Regions from separate parts of the Paenarthrobacter sp. NPDC091669 genome, predicted to be linked through region 3. Evidence: predicted binding sites of a transcription regulator. Region 3 holds the regulator's gene; each other region holds the start of a gene.
The links. The regulator LexA, encoded in region 3, represses DNA repair genes until DNA is damaged. The targets are predictions, from matches to a motif close to TCGAACANNTGTTCGA.

Region 1: the regulator LexA is predicted to act here: its motif matches at 3,746-3,761, upstream of ACIQLI_RS12980 (shikimate dehydrogenase).
Region 2: the regulator LexA is predicted to act here: its motif matches at 3,082-3,097, upstream of ACIQLI_RS12475 (LexA family protein).

The regions. Positions count from the first base shown of each region.
Region 1 is NZ_JBIVTK010000007.1:65,969-72,545, reverse strand. It holds gene ACIQLI_RS12995 (FG-GAP-like repeat-containing protein) at 1-1,197, shown strand, start outside; gene ACIQLI_RS12990 (MFS transporter) at 1,348-2,673, opposite strand; gene ACIQLI_RS12985 (IclR family transcriptional regulator) at 2,878-3,648, shown strand; gene ACIQLI_RS12980 (shikimate dehydrogenase) at 3,859-4,764, shown strand; gene ACIQLI_RS12975 (bifunctional sugar phosphate isomerase/epimerase/4-hydroxyphenylpyruvate dioxygenase family protein) at 4,764-6,577, shown strand, end outside.
Region 2 is NZ_JBIVTK010000006.1:285,443-292,019, reverse strand. It holds gene ACIQLI_RS12490 (sugar porter family MFS transporter) at 1-1,063, opposite strand, end outside; gene ACIQLI_RS12485 (LacI family DNA-binding transcriptional regulator) at 1,201-2,232, shown strand; gene ACIQLI_RS12480 (hypothetical protein) at 2,224-2,655, opposite strand; gene ACIQLI_RS12475 (LexA family protein) at 2,637-3,068, opposite strand; gene ACIQLI_RS12470 (hypothetical protein) at 3,333-3,764, shown strand; gene ACIQLI_RS12465 (dihydrofolate reductase family protein) at 3,789-4,385, opposite strand; gene ACIQLI_RS12460 (GMC oxidoreductase) at 4,579-6,577, shown strand, end outside.
Region 3 is NZ_JBIVTK010000015.1:43,261-49,837, forward strand. It holds gene ACIQLI_RS20465 (SseB family protein) at 1-549, opposite strand, end outside; gene priA (bifunctional 1-(5-phosphoribosyl)-5-((5-phosphoribosylamino)methylideneamino)imidazole-4-carboxamide isomerase/phosphoribosylanthranilate isomerase PriA) at 549-1,292, opposite strand; gene ACIQLI_RS20475 (hypothetical protein) at 1,340-1,498, opposite strand; gene hisH (imidazole glycerol phosphate synthase subunit HisH) at 1,499-2,251, opposite strand; gene hisB (imidazoleglycerol-phosphate dehydratase HisB) at 2,248-2,874, opposite strand; gene ACIQLI_RS20490 (histidinol-phosphate transaminase) at 2,921-4,039, opposite strand; gene ACIQLI_RS20495 (LysM peptidoglycan-binding domain-containing protein) at 4,118-4,477, opposite strand; gene lexA (transcriptional repressor LexA) at 4,823-5,566, shown strand; gene ACIQLI_RS20505 (ATP-dependent DNA helicase) at 5,563-6,577, opposite strand, start outside.

The DNA.
Region 1 (6,577 bases), on a different contig from region 3:
GTGGGCTGGCAGGGCTTCACACAGTTGGTGGCTCCCGGTGACTTCAACGGCGATGGCCGGGCAGACCTGGTGGCAAGCGGAACCGATGGCCGGCTATGGCTCTATCCCGGAAACGGCTCCGGCGGCTTCCTGGCCCAGCGGCAGATCGGCCAAGGCTGGGATGCGTTCACCAGTCTTTCTGCGGCGGGGACGTTCGGGGGCGGGACGGCAGGACTCCTGGCCCGCTCGTCGGACGGCACCCTCTACGTCTACCCCGGCGATGGCAAGGGGAGCCTCCTGCCGCGTACCGCCGTCGGAAGTGGTTGGAACCTGGCGGGCGACATCGTCGGCGGGCAGGAATTTACCGGCGACGGCAAAGCTGACGTTCTCGGCGTCGGTTCAGGGATGACCCTTTATCCGGGTGACGGCACCGGCTTCGCAGACCGCCTGCCGATCGGAACCGGTTGGAACCAGTTCAGCCAGGTGTGGGAGGCCGGGGATTTCGATGGCGATGCTGTCGCTGACATTCTGGCCCGCGGCAGCAACGGCATCCTGTGGCTCTACCCTGGCAACGGTTCGGGCGGCTTCTTGCCGCGCGTGCAGGTGGGGACGGGCTGGAACGTCTTTACGTCAGTCCTGAGCGTGGGCGACTTCGACGGCGACAAGCACCCGGATCTGGTGGCCAGGGCATCCGATGGGACGCTGTGGCTGTACCCGACCGACGGGAAGGGCCAGTTCCTTGCCCGCAAACAGATCGGTACTGGCTGGCAGGGTTTCACGCAGATGCTGGCGCCGGGCGACTTCTCCGGTGACGGAAAGGCCGACATCCTGGCACGCGCCGCGGACGGGACCTTGTGGCTTTATCCGGGAAATGGCGCCGGCGGATTCCAGGCATGGAAGCAGATCGGTACCGGGTGGAACATCTTCAACGCGGTGATGCAGGGCAGTGATTTCAACGGCGACGGCAGGGAAGACGTCCTTGCCCGAGGGACGGACGGCGCCCTGTGGCTCTACCCGGGCAACGGCAGCGGAGGGTTCCTCGCCCGGCAGTACCTGGGCTCTGGCTGGAACATGTTCACCTCCTTCGCGGCCCTCGGCAACGCCTTCACGGGCACGGGCGATCCGACGCTCGTAGGGGTAGCCGGCGATGGAACACTGCTGCTCTACTCCGGGACGGGTGCGGGAAAGTTCAAGCCGGTGGCGTTGGACCCGAGGTAGCCCGCCCTCGGAGGTGAGAGAGCGCTGCTGGTTTTCCTGGGCCCCTCAGGTTGAGGCAAGCGAAAAACCCGGAATGTCAGGTGACACTCCGGGTTTTCGCTGCTTCGGTCCCAGCTCACTGGGAAGAAGCCTCAGGCTTTAGGCGTGCTGCTATTGCTGGGGCAGGCCGAGTTCCGCTGTGGGCGTCTTGGCGGATTCGCGGGCCGTCATCGCTGAGACGGCTGCGATCACACAGATTACTGCGGTGAAGATGGAGATCTGAACCCATCCGCCGGGCTTGGTTCCGCCCAGGGCAGTCACGATTGCCGGGGCGAACCCTGCCATGAGGAAGCCGAGCTGCGTTCCGATGGCCAGGCCGGAGAAGCGGACCTTGGTGCTGAACATTTCACCGTAGAAGGACGGCCATACCGCGTTGGCAGCGGCGTACCCGAACGAGAAGAACACCACGGACACCAGGAACATCAGCGGCACCACGCCGGATTCCAGGGTCAGCAGGAACACGGGGGTCATGATGGCGCTGGCGAAAGCGCCGTAGATGAAGACGGGCTTCCGGCCGATCTTGTCCGCGAGCATACCGAACAGCGGCTGGGTTCCGAGGGCCACCACATTGGCTACTACTACCAGCCAGAGCGTGATGGTGCTGCTCACGCCGGCAACATCCTGGGCGTATTTGATGGCCAATGTTCCAAAGACCGTGCTCACTGCGGCAATGAAGGCACAGCAGACCACGCGGAGGACATCGCGCCAGTGCAGCCTGAGAAGGTCGGCTACGGGGAGCTTGGAGATCTCGTTGTTCTTCTTGGCTTCAGCGAAGGCGGGCGGCTCGTGCAGGGTGCGGCGGATGAAGAACGCCACCAGAACCACCACGGCGCTGAGCCAGAACGGGATGCGCCAGCCAATGCCGTATTTGATCTCGTCAGGCAGGGCCACCACAGGAATGAAGACCAGCGCTGCCAGGATCTGGCCGCCCTGGGTGCCGGTGAGGGTCCACGAGGTGAAGAACGAGCGGCGGTTGTCCGGAGCGTGCTCCAGCGTCATGGACGAGGCTCCGGCCTGCTCGCCGGCAGCCGAGAGACCCTGGCAAAGACGGGCCAGAACCAGCAGGACCGGAGCCCACCAGCCGATGGTCTTGAAGTCGGGGAGACAGCCGATCACGAAGGTGGCTGCACCCATCAGGACCAAGGTGAACATGAGCACCTTCTGCCGGCCTATCCTGTCACCGAAGTGGCCCAGGATCACGGCGCCCACGGGGCGGGCAATATATGCGAAGCCGAAGGTCGCGAAGGACATGATGGCCGCGTTGGCATCGGCGGACGGGAAGAACACGTGCGGGAAGATCAGGGCCGCGGCCGAGCCGAAGATGAAGAAGTCGTAGTACTCAACCGCGCTGCCCAGGAAGCTGGCAAGCGCGGCTTTCTTAGGGGTTCCGGCGGCGGTTTCAGTGCCTGGCGTCGCTGACGGCATTGTTTGGCTCATGGGTGGTTCCTTCTGTGACGACGATGTCGCGGACTGGCTTTTGTGGGGAGACCCAAGCGAGGTGCGGCCGGTCAATCCCAGACAAGTAACCACATTGTGAGAGCTACTTGTGCAATACAGCAATAGTGGCTGTGAGTGGGGTCACTTGTCAAGAGATGTCACCACTATCTAGAAATAGCTCTCACTATGTGAGAGCATCGAGCTATGAGTGTGAAAGAGGACACAAAGACCGACATGGTCGGCAAGGCACTGAGCTTGTTGGTACTACTGGGCGACGAGCCGCGCGGGGCCAGTGCGGCGGATCTTGCGAGGAGTGCCGGACTGCCGTTCAGCACCACCTACCGCTTGCTGGGCTCGCTGACCCGCGATGGCTTTGTGGATTACGAGCCCGACGGGCGCCGGTACCATCTGGGCTTGCGCGTCTTCCAGCTCGGTCAGCGGGTATCGAACCATCACGGGTTCGCGGCCACTGCACTGCCCGTCTTGCAGCGCGTTACCGATCGCACGCATGAGGCCACCATCCTCTCCGTCCGCGATGGCAACCACCACCTGACGGTCAATAAGGTGGATGGCCCCAAGACCTTCCGCGTCACCAGCGACCCCGGCCATCTGGGGGCGCTCCATACGACGTCGGTGGGCAAGGCCATTGTGGCTTTCGAAGAAGAGATCGAGCGGAAGCGACTGCTGGAGGAGCTTCCCCTGGATCCCCTCACAGAACGCTCCATCACCGACCGCGATGCGTTCCGGGAAGAAATCGAGCAGGTCCGCCGGCAGGGCTATGCGGTGATGGATGAGGAAAATGAGGTTGGCATGCGGGCGGTCGCTGTACCGGTCCTCAACTCCCAGGGCCACGCTTTCGCCTCGCTCGCCGTCGCCGCGCCAGTGTTCCGCATGACCATGGAGGAGCTGATCGCCCACGTCCCCACTCTGCAGGAGGCTGCGGCTGAACTCGCGGCCCGCCTGCCCCAGCGCTGACCCCTTCATTGCGAGGCCCGCTTTGCGCCCCAAGCACGCGGGATACCCCGCAAAGCGGGCCCCGCAACGAGCGACCCGCATGCTTCTTGTTCGCGATAAGAACAAGCGTGCGGAATATGAACACTTGTAGTAATCTAAAGAACACCCGGTCAGGCGACGCCCCGAAAAGGCGCCACAAGACCGCGGTGCTGAAGTCAAAGGAGCTTTAGGATGAGCAACCGAGCCGAGTCCGTTCTGGTGGGCCTCATAGGCGAAGGCGTCATGCCCTCCCTCACGCCGCCCATGCACGAACGCGAAGCCGATGTGCAGGGCCTTCGCTTGCTGTACCGCCCCATCGACCTGCTGGAACTCACGTTGCCGGCCACCGCCGTCGGGGATCTCCTGACCGCCGCCCAGCGCATGGGATTCAACGGCCTGAACATCACCCACCCGTGCAAGCAGTTGGTGCTCGAACACCTTGATGAAATTTCCGACGACGCTCGTCGCCTGGGTGCCGTCAATACAGTCCTCCTCCAGGACGGTCGGCTGATCGGCCACAACACAGACTTCTCCGGCTTCGGCTCGGCGCTCGCCGACGGACTCCCCGGGGCAACGCTGGACCGCGTGGTCCAGTTGGGCGCAGGCGGCGCCGGCTCGGCCGTGGCCTACGCGCTCCTCACGGCCGGCGTGGGCACGCTGGACCTCGTGGACATGGACCCGGCCCGCGCTGCGGAACGTGCCGCAGAACTCGGTGGGCTCTTCCCCGAAGCCACCGTCACTCCGCGGAGCACCAACGAGCTGAGCCAGATCATGCCCCTGGCCGACGGCCTGGTGCACTGCACCCCCATCGGCATGGCCGCCCACCCGGGCCTTCCCCTGGACATCGACTTGCTGGAACCGCGCCACTGGGTGGCGGACATCGTGTACCGCCCCATCGAGACGCAACTGGTCCGTGAGGCCCGCGCCAAGGGTTGTGACGTCCTCGACGGCGGCCGGATGGCAGTCGGCCAGGCGGCCGACGCCTTCCAGCTCATCACGGGACGCGAAGCCAACCGCGAACGGATGCGGGCACACTTCCTGGAGCTGATTGCCGTGGAAGATGCCGCGGCCCCCGAGCTCGCGAAGGCGGCCCACTGATGCGCACCGGAATCGCCACGGTCTGCCTGTCCGGCACGCTGAAGGAGAAGATGCAGGCCTGCGCCATTGCGGGCTTCGACGGCATCGAGATCTTCGAGCAGGACCTCGTGACCTCTCCGCACAGCCCGGAGGAAGTCCGGAAAATGGCGGCGGACCTCGGGTTGGGCTTGGATTTGTACCAGCCGTTCCGCGATTTCGACGGCGTCACTCCGGACTTGCTGAAGGCCAACCTCAAGCGCGCCGAGGCCAAGTTCAACCTGATGGAACGCCTGGGCATGGACACCATCCTGGTCTGCTCGAACGTTGCGACGGCTACCATCGACGACGATGGTCTCAGGGTCGCGCAACTGGCTGAACTCGCCGAACTTGCTGGGGCCCACGGCGTTAAAGTTGCTTACGAAGCCCTGGCCTGGGGCAAGTACGTCAACGACTACGAGCACGCCTACCGCTTGGTCGAAATGGTGGACCACCCCAACCTGGGCACCTGCCTGGACTCCTTCCACATCCTCTCCCGCGACTGGGACACGGCGCCCATCGAGGACATCAACGCGGAGAAGATCTTCTTCGTCCAGGTTGCCGATGCCCCCAAGCTCTCCATGGACGTCCTCTCCTGGAGCCGCCACTACCGGGTGTTCCCCGGTGAAGGCCAGTTTGAGCTCGCCAAGTTCATGGGCCACGTGGTCCGTGCGGGCTACACGGGCCCGGTCTCCTTGGAAGTCTTCAATGACGTCTTCCGCCAGTCCGACACCGAGCGCACCGCCGTTGACGCCATGCGCTCCTTGATCTGGCTGGAGGAGCAGAGCGCCCAGTGGCTGGCCGGCACCTCAGCGGCAGAGGGAACAGAAGGCGCAGCCGCGTCCCGCCGTCGTTATCCCATGGAACTGGCCACGCTCCCCAAAGTGAACGAACCCGCCGGCTTCAACTTCGCCGAGGTCAAGGCCGACGACACCGCTCAGTTGGAGAAGCTCCTGGGCCAGCTCGGGTTCGGGTTCGAGGGGCGGCACCGCACCAAGAACGTCCAGCTCTGGACCATGGGCCAGGCCCGCGTGATCATCAACGAACAGGCGGCCTCGCACGCTGAACCGGCCATCGCCGCTTTGGGGTTCGACGTCGACTCTCCAGTGATTGCCTCCGCTCGCGCCCAGCAACTCAAGGCGCCCGTGGTGGCCCGTAAGGTCCAGGCTGATGAGGAAGTCTTCCAAGGCATCTCCGCACCGGACTCCACCGAGATTTTCCTTTGCCAGGGCAGTCCGGACGGGACCGCGGCGTGGACGCACGAGTTCGGGGAAGGCCAAGAGCACGCTTCCAGCGCACAGAACGCAGTGATTGACCACGTCAACCTGGCCCAGCCGTGGCAACACTTTGACGAAGCCGTCCTCTTCTACACCAGCGCGTTGGCTTTGGAACCGCAGCCGTTCGCCGAAGTCCCCAGCCCCAGCGGCCTGGTCCGTTCCCAAGTCATGGAGACCAGCAACGGTGCCATCAGGCTGGTCCTGAACCTGGCGCCCGCACAACAGGCCCAAACAGCCCGCAAAACGTACCAGGAGCACATCGCCTTCGCCGTGGACGACCTCGTGGCGACGGCCCGAGAGGCCCGGAAAAGGGGCCTCGAGTTCCTGCAGATTCCGGCCAACTATTACGAGGACCTGGACGCCCGGTTCGATCTTGAACCCGGCTTCCTGGCCACCCTCAAGGAGCTCAACCTCCTGTATGACCGGGACGCCAACGGCGAATTCCTCCACTTCTACACCGCCACGGTGGGCAGTGTGTTCTTCGAAATGGTGGAGCGCCGCGGCAACTACGACGGCTACGG
Region 2 (6,577 bases), on a different contig from region 3:
TGCCGATGAGGAAATGGCACACGGTGGTCAGGGTAAAGCCGAGAAGCAGCGTGGTGCGGCGGTTGACGCGCTGCATGAGCGTCAGGGCAATAATTCCACCCACCACGGCAATGACGCCGGGTGCGATGTTTGCGATGAGGGCCCCATTGGAGTCGAATCCCGCCTCAACAAGGACCGACTGGCCGTAGTACATGATGGAGTTGATGCCGGTCAGCTGCTGGGCCACACCTAAGCCGATGCCCACCAGGATAATGCGCAGGATCCATCTGTCCTTGAGCGCTCCCCATGAGGTGGCCTTCGAGGCCCTTTCCTCATCAGCCAAGTGCTTCACGTCGGCCATTTCGGCCTCGGCCCGGTCTTCGGAGCGAATCGTCTTGAGTACGACAAGCGCTTCCTGCGTGCGGCCCTTGGAGATGAGCCAACGCGGCGACTCGGGCATCTTCAGCATTCCGAAGAACAGGGCAATGGCGGGCAGGGCCGCAACTGCGAGCATGATCCGCCATACTCCCCCGAACTCTCCCCAGACATTGCCGATGATGGCGTTGACAACGAAGGCCGCAAGCTGGCCGATGACGATCATGAGCTCATTGCGCCCGGCCAAGGAGCCACGGATTTCGTAAGGTGCAAGCTCGGCAAGGAAGACCGGAACCACTGTGGACGCGCCGCCAACCGCCAGGCCCAGGATGACGCGGCCTACCACCATAACCTCGAAGCTTGGCGCGAAAACGCAGGCAACCGTTCCAGCAAAGAACAGGACTGCCAGCAGGATAATGGTCTTGCGGCGGCCCCAACCATCAGACAATCGACCCCCACCCATGGCTCCGGCGGCAGCTCCGAACAACAGTGAGCTGGTAACGATTCCCTCGGTCAGGGGCGTGAGGGCGAGGTCCACCGTCATGGGCCGCAGTGCACCATTGATGACACCGGTGTCGTACCCGAACAGGAGGCCGCCAAACGTCGCCACGAGGGCAACGAGGCCCAGGCGCTTTCTGTGCGGGCCGTTGGTCAGCGGTGGAAGCGAAACGCCGTTGGCGCCTCCCCGCTGCGTTTGCATAGCAGACATCAGGACTCCTTCGTCAGTGTGGTGCGGGTCATATCCACCCCCTTCAGCTCAAGACTAACGCGCGAAAGATTTAAATGTAAGGTCAAACTGACAAATGACCTGGATTTGATTTTTGACCCCATGGGAGGATGGGGACCATGGCTCTTGACCACCGGCCCCGCCCCGCCACCCAAAGTGATGTCGCCCGCGAGGTAGGCGTGTCCCGAACCCTTGTGTCCTTCGCCTTCCGCGGCGCACCGGGGGTCAGCGATGAAACCAAGCAAGCCATCTTCGACGCCGCAAAGCGCCTCGGCTACCGGCCCAACGCAGTAGCTGCCGACCTCGCACGAAAGCACCGGTCCGCCGTCGGCCTCTATCTGATGGACATACGCAACGAGGTGTACGCAGACATCCTTAGCGGCGTTCGCACGGCACTGCACCAGGACCGCAACCGGCTCATCCTGAGTGTCTCGCGGTCCGTTGACGGCGAGGACCAAGGGGCCCTGGAGTCTCTAATGGAGGCCCGGGTGGGCATCATCATCGCCGCCACCCTCCTGGATTCTGACGAACGCGCCCAAGAGTTGGCCAAGCTCGTGCCGCTGGTCAGCGTAACGCGCCGCATCGAGGGAGTGGACAGCGTCCACTCAGACGACGCTGCCGGCGCCCGGGCCGCCACTGAGCACCTCATCCGACTGGGCCACACGAGGATCGCGCACCTGGCCGGCCCCGCTTATGACGGCCACACCGTCCGGCGCGAGAGCTACGCAAAAACAATGCGCGACGCCGGGCTGAAGCCACTGACGCTGGCAGCCGAGGACTTTACACAGGACTCGGGCGAGCGCGCTGCCGCCAGGCTGCTGGGCATGGCAGACCGGCCTACGGCGATCTTCACCCACAATGACCAGCTCGCCCTGGGCGCCCGCGAGGCCGCCTACGCCGGAGGACTCTCGGTCCCCGCGGACCTGTCACTGGTGGGCTATGACAATTCAAGGACGTCCAGGCTGCACGGCATCGACCTGACCTCGATTGACCTTCACGCCGTCGAGCTGGGCCGAAGGGCCGGAGTCGCGGCACTTAACCGGCTGATGGACCCCGAAGCGCCCATCGCGGATGAACGCCTTCTGCCTGAACTCGTTGTCCGCAACTCCACCGCTCCACCCCGCGAAGGGTCCTGGCACCCATCACCCTGAACGGCGCCCACCTCGTGGGCCATCCTCGAAAGAGCGCTCCAGGGCAGAGCTGAGAACCGAAGGCGCCAGCCGGTCCAACAGGTCCACCGGCCTGCCCCCGCGCAGCGCCGCGCATCCGGTGACCATCCACGCAGCAAAGTAGTTATGTGGAATGCCCAGGGCCATGGCCCGGACAAACAACCCCATCACCACGGGGTGCAGGGACAGGTCTTCCCGGAACTGGAAGCCCGGACAGTACGTGCCTTCTGCGGAAAACACCCGCACCAGTTGTTGCATCACAGGGTCCGGATCCTCATGGATCTGCGCGAGCCGGCTCCGGACCTTCTCCAGGCTTGGCAGGCCGAACTCAGCGCCCATCCGCTCCCAAAGCCCGCTGGGAATGGGCCCTTGCTGATGGGCCGGACTCAGATGTGGTGCAGGCACGTGGTGGCAACTCCCCAGATAGTGAGTTCGGACAGTGCCGGGACGCGGATGTCCGGATACTTGGGATTGTCTGCTTGGAGGATCACTCCCGAAGGCGTCAGGCGGAGCCTCTTGATGGTCAGTTCACCATCGAGGACAGCCACGACGACGGACCCATCCTTAGGCTCGAGCGCACGGTTGACGATCAGCTCATCACCATCACTGATCCCGGCCCCTTCCATGGACTGCCCCGTCACCCTGACCACAAAAGTGCTGGTGACGTCCTTGATGAGGTGCTCGTTGAGATCGATCCGGCCATCAAAATAGTCCTGCGCCGGCGACGGATACCCGGCCGCCACCGGGAGAGGTGCCAGCAAAACTGACATCAGGGAAAAGCCCGCATCTATCACGCGGGGGCCGACTATCACGCCCACAACACACCTTTATTCGAATATATGTTCGATACTCGAGTGTACAGCGGATGACGGACATTGTGGTCACTCCACGAAGTCTGCTGAGGCGCAGGCCGGCGGAATGGAGGTATCCGCCGTTCACGCGCCTTGGCGAAGACAGGTACTTTAGGGAAGGTCAAGCGAAAGGCTGCTTGGCAGGAACTCAACAAACCACCGTCTTCGGCTGCAGGGTTCACTACCGCGGTATTGTCCTCAGCCGCCCTGCGCATCGCACATTGGAGAGCCATGACCGCCCGGAGCAAGGACGTCGCTGATGCGCTCAGCGCCGATGTCACACGCATCATCAAGGAACGCTACCCGGATGAACTGGCACGCGCGCAAGCCGTCCACGCACGCTCCGGGAAATTGGTTCTCGCGTTGATGTTCTCCACGGTCGCGCTGTGGTTCCTCGGTCCGGCCCTGTTCGTGAACGGCCTCATCAGCCCGCTGGTCGCCATCCTGGTGCCTGGGCTGCTGACCCTCGGTTTCCTCACGACCGTGATCGTCGCCATCGTCCGCAACAGGGCTGCGGCGCGACCCATCGTCGAATATGCGAAGCAGTGGGGTCAGAACGTCACGAGCGTGACGAAGCAGGGCATTACCGTCTCCGTGCCGAAGGGCGCCATCACGGTACCCGCGGAGTTCCGTGAGACGCGCAGGGTCACCCGCCAGCCCTGATGCTGCGACGGCGCCAGGTCCGGATCAGCGCTGCACCCGATACCGCACGTGGGTGACGAGTCCGGTCCCGCGCGCTTCGATCGGTTCAAGCGTCACGTCCCCCACGCCGTCGAGCAGCCGTTCGCCACCACCCAGGATCACGGGCGAGATATGAAGCCGCAATTCGTCCATGAGGCCGGCGGACAGATACTGACGGGCGGTTTGTGCTCCCCCGGCAATGGCCACATCCCTGTCCCCGGCGGCTTCCCGGGCCTGGGCCAGGGCCGATTCGATGCCGTCAGTGACGAAATGAAAAGTGGTGCCACCTTCCATCGCCAGCGGCTCGCGCTGGTGATGGGTCAGGACAAAAACAGGTGCATGATACGGCGGTTCCTCACCCCACCAGCCGCGCCATCCCTGATCCCATGGACCCGGTCCAGGCCCGGCGAACATGTTCCGGCCCATAATGTAGGCACCAGCTTCGAGGATGCCCGCGATCTCAGCGGCGCTGGCCTCCCTCTGCTCGAACTGCCAGCGGTGCAGGCTCTCGCCGCGCTCCCCCAGCGGTTCGTCCAGGGACTGGTTGGGTCCGGCAACATATCCGTCAAGGGAAACAGTCAGATCACAGGTGACTCGGCTCATGCGCCCATCCTGCCACTGCACGCCCGGTCCACCCGCATCGTTTAGCGCACCTTAAACCCAAATACTCCACCTCATTTACAGATCCCCTGCCCGGTGGGAACATAAGCCCCATAGTCCGCGGAGGCATCGCCCGGCCACACCCGGCGCCGTCAGCTGCAGCTATGTAGTCAGCTCTCCTCTGAGAGGAACGGCCATGGGTCGTCTGGGGACCGGGAACAGCGGGGATGCGGGGTCTGAGCCCGCTTCTGATCCGCCACGCCACAGTGGCAGTGGCAGTGGCATCGAGAAAGTCGACGCAGTGGTGGTGGGCTCCGGCTTTGGAGGTTCCGTTGCGGCGCTTCGACTGGCCGAAGCCGGACAGTCCGTGGTGCTCATGGAACGCGGCAAACCGTACCCGCCGGGCAGCTTCGCGCGCTCGCCGTCGGAGATGGGCCGGAACTTCTGGGATCCGGACCGCGGCTTGTACGGGCTCTTTGATGCCTGGACGTTCCGCGGCACGGAGGGACTGGTGTCCAGCGGGTTGGGCGGCGGCTCACTCATCTATGCCAATGTCCTTCTGCGCAAGGACGAAAAGTGGTTCGTCAACGAGTCCCCCATCCCCGGCGGTGGTTACGAGAACTGGCCGTTCACCCGGGCTGACCTTGATCCTTACTACGATGCCGCCGAAGCCATGCTGCAGCCTGTCCCGTACCCCTACAAGGACACCGCGAAGACCCTGGCCATGGAGACGACCGCGGCGAATCTGGGACTGTCCATCACCAGGCCTCCCATTGCGGTCACGTTCTCGGCAGCGCCTGGCACGGAGCCGCGGACCAATCACGCCTTGCCGCTGCCCGGCTACGGCAGCATCCATGGTCCCGCCACTGTGCGGACCACCTGCACGCTCAGCGGTGAATGCGACATCGGGTGCAATGCCGGCGCCAAGAACACGCTGGACCACAATTACCTCTCAGCAGCCGCCTTCAAGGGTGCCGATGTCAGAACGTTCCACGATGTCCGCGGTATCCGGCCCTTGGACTCTGGAACGCAGGGCGGGGGCTATGAAGTCCGGTATGTGGTGCATCATCCTGATCGCCAAGGCGAACTTCTCACAGAGCGCATCATCCATTGCCGCCGGCTCATCCTGGGTGCCGGCACGTTCGGCACCAACTTCCTCCTGCTCCGCAACCGTGCGTCCCTCCCTGCGCTCAGCGACGCCCTGGGCACCCGTTTCAGCGGCAACGGCGACCTTTTAACATTCATCATGGGCGCCAAGACTCCCTCGGCCAACGGCTCACGCCCGGGTGTCCGCACGTTGACCGGCAGCCGCGGCCCCGTGATCACCACAGCCATTAGGGTCCCGGATTCGAACGACGACGACGGCGATGGTCGCGGCTACTACGTGGAGGATGCCGGGTATCCGGCCTTCATGAACTGGCTCATGGAAACAGCCCAGCTGCGCACCACCATGAAGCGGACGGTCAAAGTGGCGGGGCAACTGCTCAAGGACAGGCTGTTCGACGCCGGCCGCTCCAACGTATCCGCCGACCTCGCCGCAGCATTGGGCGACGGCCGATTGTCCTCCAGTTCGGTGCCTCTGCTGGGGATGGGCAGGGACATTCCCGACGGTGTCATGACCCTTCGCGACGGGAGGCTGGCCATCGCCTGGACCATGGCAACATCCAAGGAGTACTTCGGCCGCGTCCGCGAAACCATGGAGTCGATTTCCAGGGACCTGGACGGAGACTTCATTGACAACCCCCTGTGGTGGGCCAAGCGCGTCATAACGGTTCACCCCATTGGAGGAGCCCCCTCAGGCCGTCATCCGGGGGAAGCAGTCTGCGATTCGTATGGCGAGGTGTTCGGCTACCCGGGATTATTCGTCGTTGATGGAGCCGCGATGCCCGGTCCGGTGGGCGCCAATCCATCATTGACCATCGCGGCGTTCGCAGAGCGTACCTGCGCCCACATCCTCGGGAACGCGGACAAGGCGCGTCACCGGGGCATCCGTCCGGACGATGCGGAGGACTCCGGCGGGCCCAGCGAAAAGGTGGCCGCTGAGCGGGAGGCAGCGGGCGCCGTCGTCGACGTCGGTGCATCCGCTCCGCGCGCGTTGGCGCCGGACGCTACCAAGGGCAAAGCCGCACCAGAGGAACAGCCTGCGAGCGCAGTGTCTGAGGTGCCTCAGGTGCGCAGCCGTGGACTCGGCAGGC
Region 3 (6,577 bases):
CGTGAAGTCCGACCCTGGATCCAGCACCAGCAACTGCGCACCCTCGGAGACCGCAGAAAGAGCAGCCCGGGCCGCATAAACCGCCACGGGACGGGCTTCCCCGTGCCAAGTTTCCAGCGCAGCCGCCGAAGTAAAGACAGGCATGGCTTTGCGCCCATCGGGCGCCTTGAGTGTGACCAATGCCATATCTGCCTGTTTGTCGGCATGCAGTCCGTCGAGGCCGGCGGCCTCCTCTGCCAACTGGGCAACAACGGGAACAAACACCCGGGCAGTAGCCAGTGAGGCGACAACATCGGCCTCGGTTCCGGTGCCGTTGATCAACGCAGCCATCGCGGTGACGTAGCCGGCGTCGGCCGTTCCGTCGTCGTCCTCAAAGTTATGGATCCTGGCGTCGTCCCCACTGAGGCTCCTGCCTGCCCACGGTTGCCCGGCAGAGTCAGTCGCTCCCCCGGCCCCGGCCAGGGCGGCAGCAATGTGGCCAGGCAAGTGCCGGCTTCCTGCACCGGGGTGGCCTTGGTGACTGTGTGCTTGTTCGGAGTCCTGGGGCATCAGCGACGACCGGCAACGTCCAGGGCTTCGGGCAGCGTGAAGGCACCGGCATAGAGCGCCTTGCCCACAATCGCACCCTCTACGCCAAGCGGCACGAGTTCACGCAGGACGCGGAGGTCCTCAAGGCTGGAAATGCCTCCCGAGGCGACAACAGGCTTTCCCGTCTTCTCCACCATCTGCCGCAGCAGCTCCACGTTGGGCCCCTGCAAGGTTCCGTCCTTGGTGACGTCCGTGACGACGTAGCGCGCGCAGCCGGCATCCTCAAGGCGGGCCAGGACTTCCCAAAGGTCGCCACCTTCCTTGGTCCAGCCCCGCCCGGCAAGGGTGGTACCCCGGACATCAAGTCCGACGGCGATCTTGTCACCGAAGCGGTCAATGGCCCTGCGGGTCCACTCGGGGTTCTCCAGTGCTGCCGTGCCAAGATTCACCCGCGCGACGCCCAGTTCCAAGGCGCGATCCAACGATTCGTCGTCGCGCAAGCCACCGGACAGCTCAACCTTGACGTTCAGCTGCTTCACTACCTCACTGATGAGGTCAGCGTTGTTGCCGCGCCCGAATGCGGCGTCGAGGTCCACCATATGAACCCATTCAGCACCGGCATTCTGCCAGTTCAAGGCTGCTTCCAGAGGAGTTCCATAGCTGGTCTCCGAGCCGGCCTCTCCTTGGAGGAGGCGGACTGCCTGGCCGTCAACAATGTCGACGGCGGGCAGGAGTTCCAGAACGGGCTGGGCAGAGGTGGTCATGTGGGTCCTTGGAGTTCGAGGTTTGACGCGGGTGCTTGGTGACCGGCTCAGTTACCGGGCAGCGTCAGGAGGTAGGCGGCCAGCAGGGACAACCCTGCCAACACGTAGAAAGAGATGGAAACCCAGCGGGGCTTCTTTTGCTGATGGAAGGAAATACCGCCGCCCACCAGCACGCCGGCAAGGCCCATGAGGACAACAGACCACATCTAGGCGGCACCGCTTCCGGAGGTTTCTGCTGCTGGAGTGGCGGTCTTCTTCAGGCCGTCAACCCAGTTCCGCAACAAGCGCGCGCCGGCGTCCCCCGACTTTTCCGGGTGGAACTGGGTAGCGCACAGCGGACCGTTTTCCACGGCGGCGATGAACCGTGCGCCGTGCTCGGACCACGTCACCTGCGGCGGGGCCATGCGAGGCTGCACAACATCGAAGTTCCAATCCTGCACACCGTACGAATGCACAAAATAGAAACGCTCATTTTCGACGCCGGCAAAGAGCTTGGAGCCTTCCGGGACGTCCACGGTGTTCCACCCCATGTGCGGGACAACGGGAGCAGGCAGGAGCTCCACTTTGCCGGGCCATTCGGCCATGCCCTCGGACTCGGTGCCGTGTTCGACACCGGCTTCAAACAGGACCTGCAAGCCGACGCAGATGGCAAGCACGGGCCGGCCGCCGGCAACCCGGCGTCCGATCATCCGGATGGCGTCCACGGCCTTGAGTTCCTTCATGACGGTCTCGAACGCGCCGACGCCGGGAACCACCAGTCCGTCGGCGTTGAGTACGTCTTCAGGCTTGGAGCTCAGCACTACATGGGCACCGGCACGCTCCAGTGCCCTGACAGCCGACCGTACGTTGCCCGAACCATAGTCGAGCACCGTGACGGTGGGCTTGCCTTCCGGGGACTCAGGCTTGACCGAAGCGATGGTGTCGGCCACTGCCCCGTCCTTCAGGACCTGACCACTCACAATGCCCCCTTGGTGGAGGGGATGCCCTCGACCCTGGGATCGGATTCCACTGCGGCACGGAGTGCCCGGGCAAAGGCTTTGAATTGGGCTTCCACGATGTGGTGGGGATCGCGGCCGGCGAGAACGTTCATGTGCAGGCAAATCCCGGCGTGCAGGGTGATGGCCTCAAAAACGTGGCGGGTCAATGAACCAGTGAAGTGACCACCAATCAAGTGGTACTCCTGGCCGGCCGGCTCTCCGCCGTGAACCAAGTACGGGCGGCCGGAAACATCCACCACGGCGTGGGCAAGGGCCTCATCCAGAGGAACAGTGGCTTCGCCGAAGCGGCGGATGCCTGCCTTATCACCCAAAGCAGTGCGCAGCACCTCGCCAAAAGTGATGGCAACATCTTCAACGGTGTGGTGTGCATCGATGTGGGTATCGCCGGTGGCTTTCACAGTCATGTCAATCAACGAGTGCTTGCACAGCGCCGTCAGCATGTGGTCGTAGAACGGAACCGAGGTGCTGATGTCCGAGACACCCGATCCGTCCAGGTTGATCTCCACCAGGACGGAGGATTCGCTGGTGGTGCGCTCCATGCGCGCGGTGCGGGCAGCGGACGGCGTGGCGCCGGTTTCGCTCATTGGGACGTCCTTATACACGAAGAGGGGGTTGGGTCTATGGACAAGTTTAGGCGGGCTGTGACGCCCGGCCGTCCAGCAGCGCTTCCAGCGCCTCAAGGAAGGCCGTGGTTTCCGGCTCGGTTCCGGCAGTGACCCTGAGGTGGCCGGGAATCCCGACATCGCGGATCAGCACGCCGGCGTCAAGCAGGCCCTGCCAGATCGCGTGAGGATCCTTGAGTCCGCCGAAGAAGACATAGTTGGAGTCCGACTCCGCAGGTTTCAGGCCCATGCGCAGGAGCTCGGTCACAATACGGTCGCGCTGAACCTTGATGTCCTCGACATCTGCCATGAGGGCTTCGCGGTGGTTGAGCGCAGCCAGGGCGGTTGCCTGGGTAACAGCCGACAGGTGGTACGGAAGGCGGACCAGCCGAATGGCATCCGTGACCTCGGGAGCTGCAGCCATATAACCCAGCCGGGCACCGGCAAGGGCAAAGGCCTTGCTCATGGTGCGGGAAACGATCAGACGCTCGCGTCCCGGCAGCAAGGTCAGGGCGCTCGGGGTATTGTCGTGGGCGAACTCGTGGTAGGCCTCGTCAACGATCACTATTGCCTGGCTGGCTTCGCCTGCATAATAAACAGCTTCAACGACATCCAGTCCCAGACCTGTTCCCGTGGGATTGTTGGGCGAACACAGGAACACGATGTTGGCCCCGGTTTCGCGAACCTGCGCTGCAGCGGAGGCAGCGTCCAGGCCGTAGTCCTCAGCCCTGACTCCGCGGACATATTCGGTATCCGTGCCACTGGCCAGCAAGGGGTACATGGAGTACGTGGGCGGGAAGCCCAAGGCTTTCCGGCCGGGTCCGCCAAATGCCTGGAGGATCTGCTGCAGAACCTCATTGGAGCCATTGGCCGCCCAGATGTTGTCCGGAGAAAGATTGTGACCCAGATACGCTGCCAGCGACTGGCGAAGTTCCGTGAACTCCCGGTCCGGGTAGCGGTTAAGTCCTGTGGCTGCAGCAGCAACAGCTTCCGTGATGGCCGCTTGTACATCCGCGGGGACGCCATGGGTGTTTTCGTTGACGTTGAGCAAAATGGGGACATCAAGCTGCGGAGCGCCATAGGGGCTCAGTCCACGCAGGTTGGTCCGGAGGGGTAGTCGGTTAAGTCGCTCAAGCTGGTCACTCACCACCACAGTTTAAGGGGCTGCCGGGACTGCCGACTAACTGTGACGCCGGGCGGCCGGCTCACGCGGGGACGCAACGTACTAATTTGCGGGCACGAACAGCTGCTGACCGGGCTGGATGCGGCCGCCACGGAGGTCGTTGAGCTGGATGATCTCCGCAATCACATCGCGGGGATCCCGCTCGGGAGCAGCGGCTCCTGCAATACCCCACAGTGACTGTCCCGGCTGAACCGTAACAGTGACGGCAACGGGCGGCTGGAGTTGCGCCTGGGAATCCGAGGCCTTGGCCGGTGAGGTGATAAATCCAGCCAGGCTCAGCAGCGCAGCCACCAGCAGCATTGCCGGGATGCCGAAGAAGACCATCCGCCCCCGACGGGTCAGGCGCAGACGCGCGGGCGCCTGGGTGGTGCGGAAATCAGCGAACGTAGTGATTGCGGACATGAGCTGAGCCCTTCTGAGCTATTGCCGTGCACCGGATCCCGGTACATGGCTGCCAATTCTTTGCGTTCCCCCGCCCGGCTCCGTCAGTTCGAACACTTCGTTCGAACATCCATCGTCAGCGTCAGGTTTATAGAACACATATTCGAACCTTGCTATGACATTTTTAGCACTTATCAACGAACGGTGTCGAGACTCGCTAGAACAAATGTTTGATAAACGCTTGTGGCTGCCCTACGTTTGAGTGAAGAAACAGCACTGTTTCAGTGGAACAGGAGGGTCTGACATTTTTTGCAGACCCGACGACCCCGGGCACACTCCGGGCGGAATGGAAAGGCATTGGCGAACATGGCAGCGAAAGCCACCGGCGGCGGGGCACCCCTGCGGAGCCAGCAGCCTCAAAAGAGTCCCAAAAGCCTGACTGTCCGTCAGAAGAAGATCCTGGAAACCATCCAGCGGTCAGTTAATGACAACGGGTATCCGCCCAGCATGCGTGAAATTGGTGACACCGTGGGCCTGGCAAGCCTGTCGAGCGTCACGCACCAGCTCTCCCAGCTGGAAAAGCTTGGATATCTCCGCCGCGATCCCAAACGACCCCGGGCCATGGAAGTCCTCATGCCTTTGACCCTCGATGGCGGCCCCATTCCGGGAGTGGAAGCACCCACCACGCTCCGCAGCACGGGCGGCTTTGCCGTGACCGAGCTTGCCAGCGCCAGCGATACTGCCATGGTCCCGCTGGTTGGTCGGATCGCTGCCGGCGGCCCCATCCTTGCTGACCAGACAGTGGAGGACGTGCTTGCCCTTCCCCGGCAACTTGTAGGGCACGGCGAGCTTTTCATGCTGAAGGTGGCCGGCGACTCGATGATCGATGCCGCGATCTGCGACGGCGACTGGGTAGTTGTCCGCAGGCAGAACGACGCCATTAACGGAGACATCGTTGCCGCCCTGCTGGACGACGAGGCAACCGTCAAGACCTTCCGCCAGCGCGACGGGCACACCTGGCTTCTTCCGCAGAACACCCAGTACGAACCCATCCTCGGCGACCAAGCCACCATCATGGGCAAGGTCGTGTCGGTCCTGCGTTCCCTCTAGGAGGCTTTGGACGGCCCCAGGCGCTCCAGCACGCCCCGCACCACGGTTCTGTCCGTCGTCGCCCAGAACGGCGGCAGGGCTGCCCTGAGGAAGCCCCCGTAGCGCTCTGTTGAGAGCCTGGAGTCAAGGACCGCCACAACACCTTTGTCTCCTGTGGAACGGATGAGCCGGCCTGCCCCCTGGGCCAGGCGAATGGCAGCGTGCGTTGCCGACACTGCCATGAATCCGTTCCCACCCGACTGTGCCACAGCACGCGAGCGGGCGGTCATCAACGGGTCATCCGGACGTGGGAACGGGATCCGGTCTATGACCACCAGGCGGCACGAACCCCCGGGAACATCCACACCCTGCCACAGCGACATCGTGCCGAAGAGGCAGGTATCGGGCTCATCAGCGAATTGCTTCACCAGTGCTGCCATGGTGGATTCACCTTGACAGAGAATACTGACGTCGAGCCGGAGCCTCATGGCATCCGCGGCTTCCTCTGCCGCCCGCCGCGACGAGAAGAGACACAGCGCTCCCCCACCGGAAGCGCGGATGAGGTCTTCCAACTCATCCAGTGCTTCGGGCGAGGTTCCACGGCCAGGCTTGGGCAAGTGCTTGGCCACGTAGAGCACGCCCTGTTTGGGGTAATCGAAGGGCGAGCCGACATCGATCCCGGTCCAGCTTGGTGCTCCATCGCCCATCAGCCCAAGTCCACCTGCGGCCGGTTCAAAAGCCGAGCCAATGGCCAGCGTGGCGGAAGTCAGCACCACTGTATGACCGGCAAAGAGGCCTTCACGAAGGCGTCCCGCTACGCTCAGGGGTGCAATGTTGATCAGGGCCGGAGCGGTCTCGTCGGGTTGCGAGTATCCCTGCTGGGGATCGAACGTGCTGTTGCGGGAAAACCACACCACTTCACGGTTCTCCTTGGCCGCGAGCATCCGTTCGCACAGCTCCAGAATGAGCATGAGCCGTGAGCGCGCCAGTTGCCTGCCGCCGTCGACCGCGTTTGAAGAGTCCGTCTTCGAA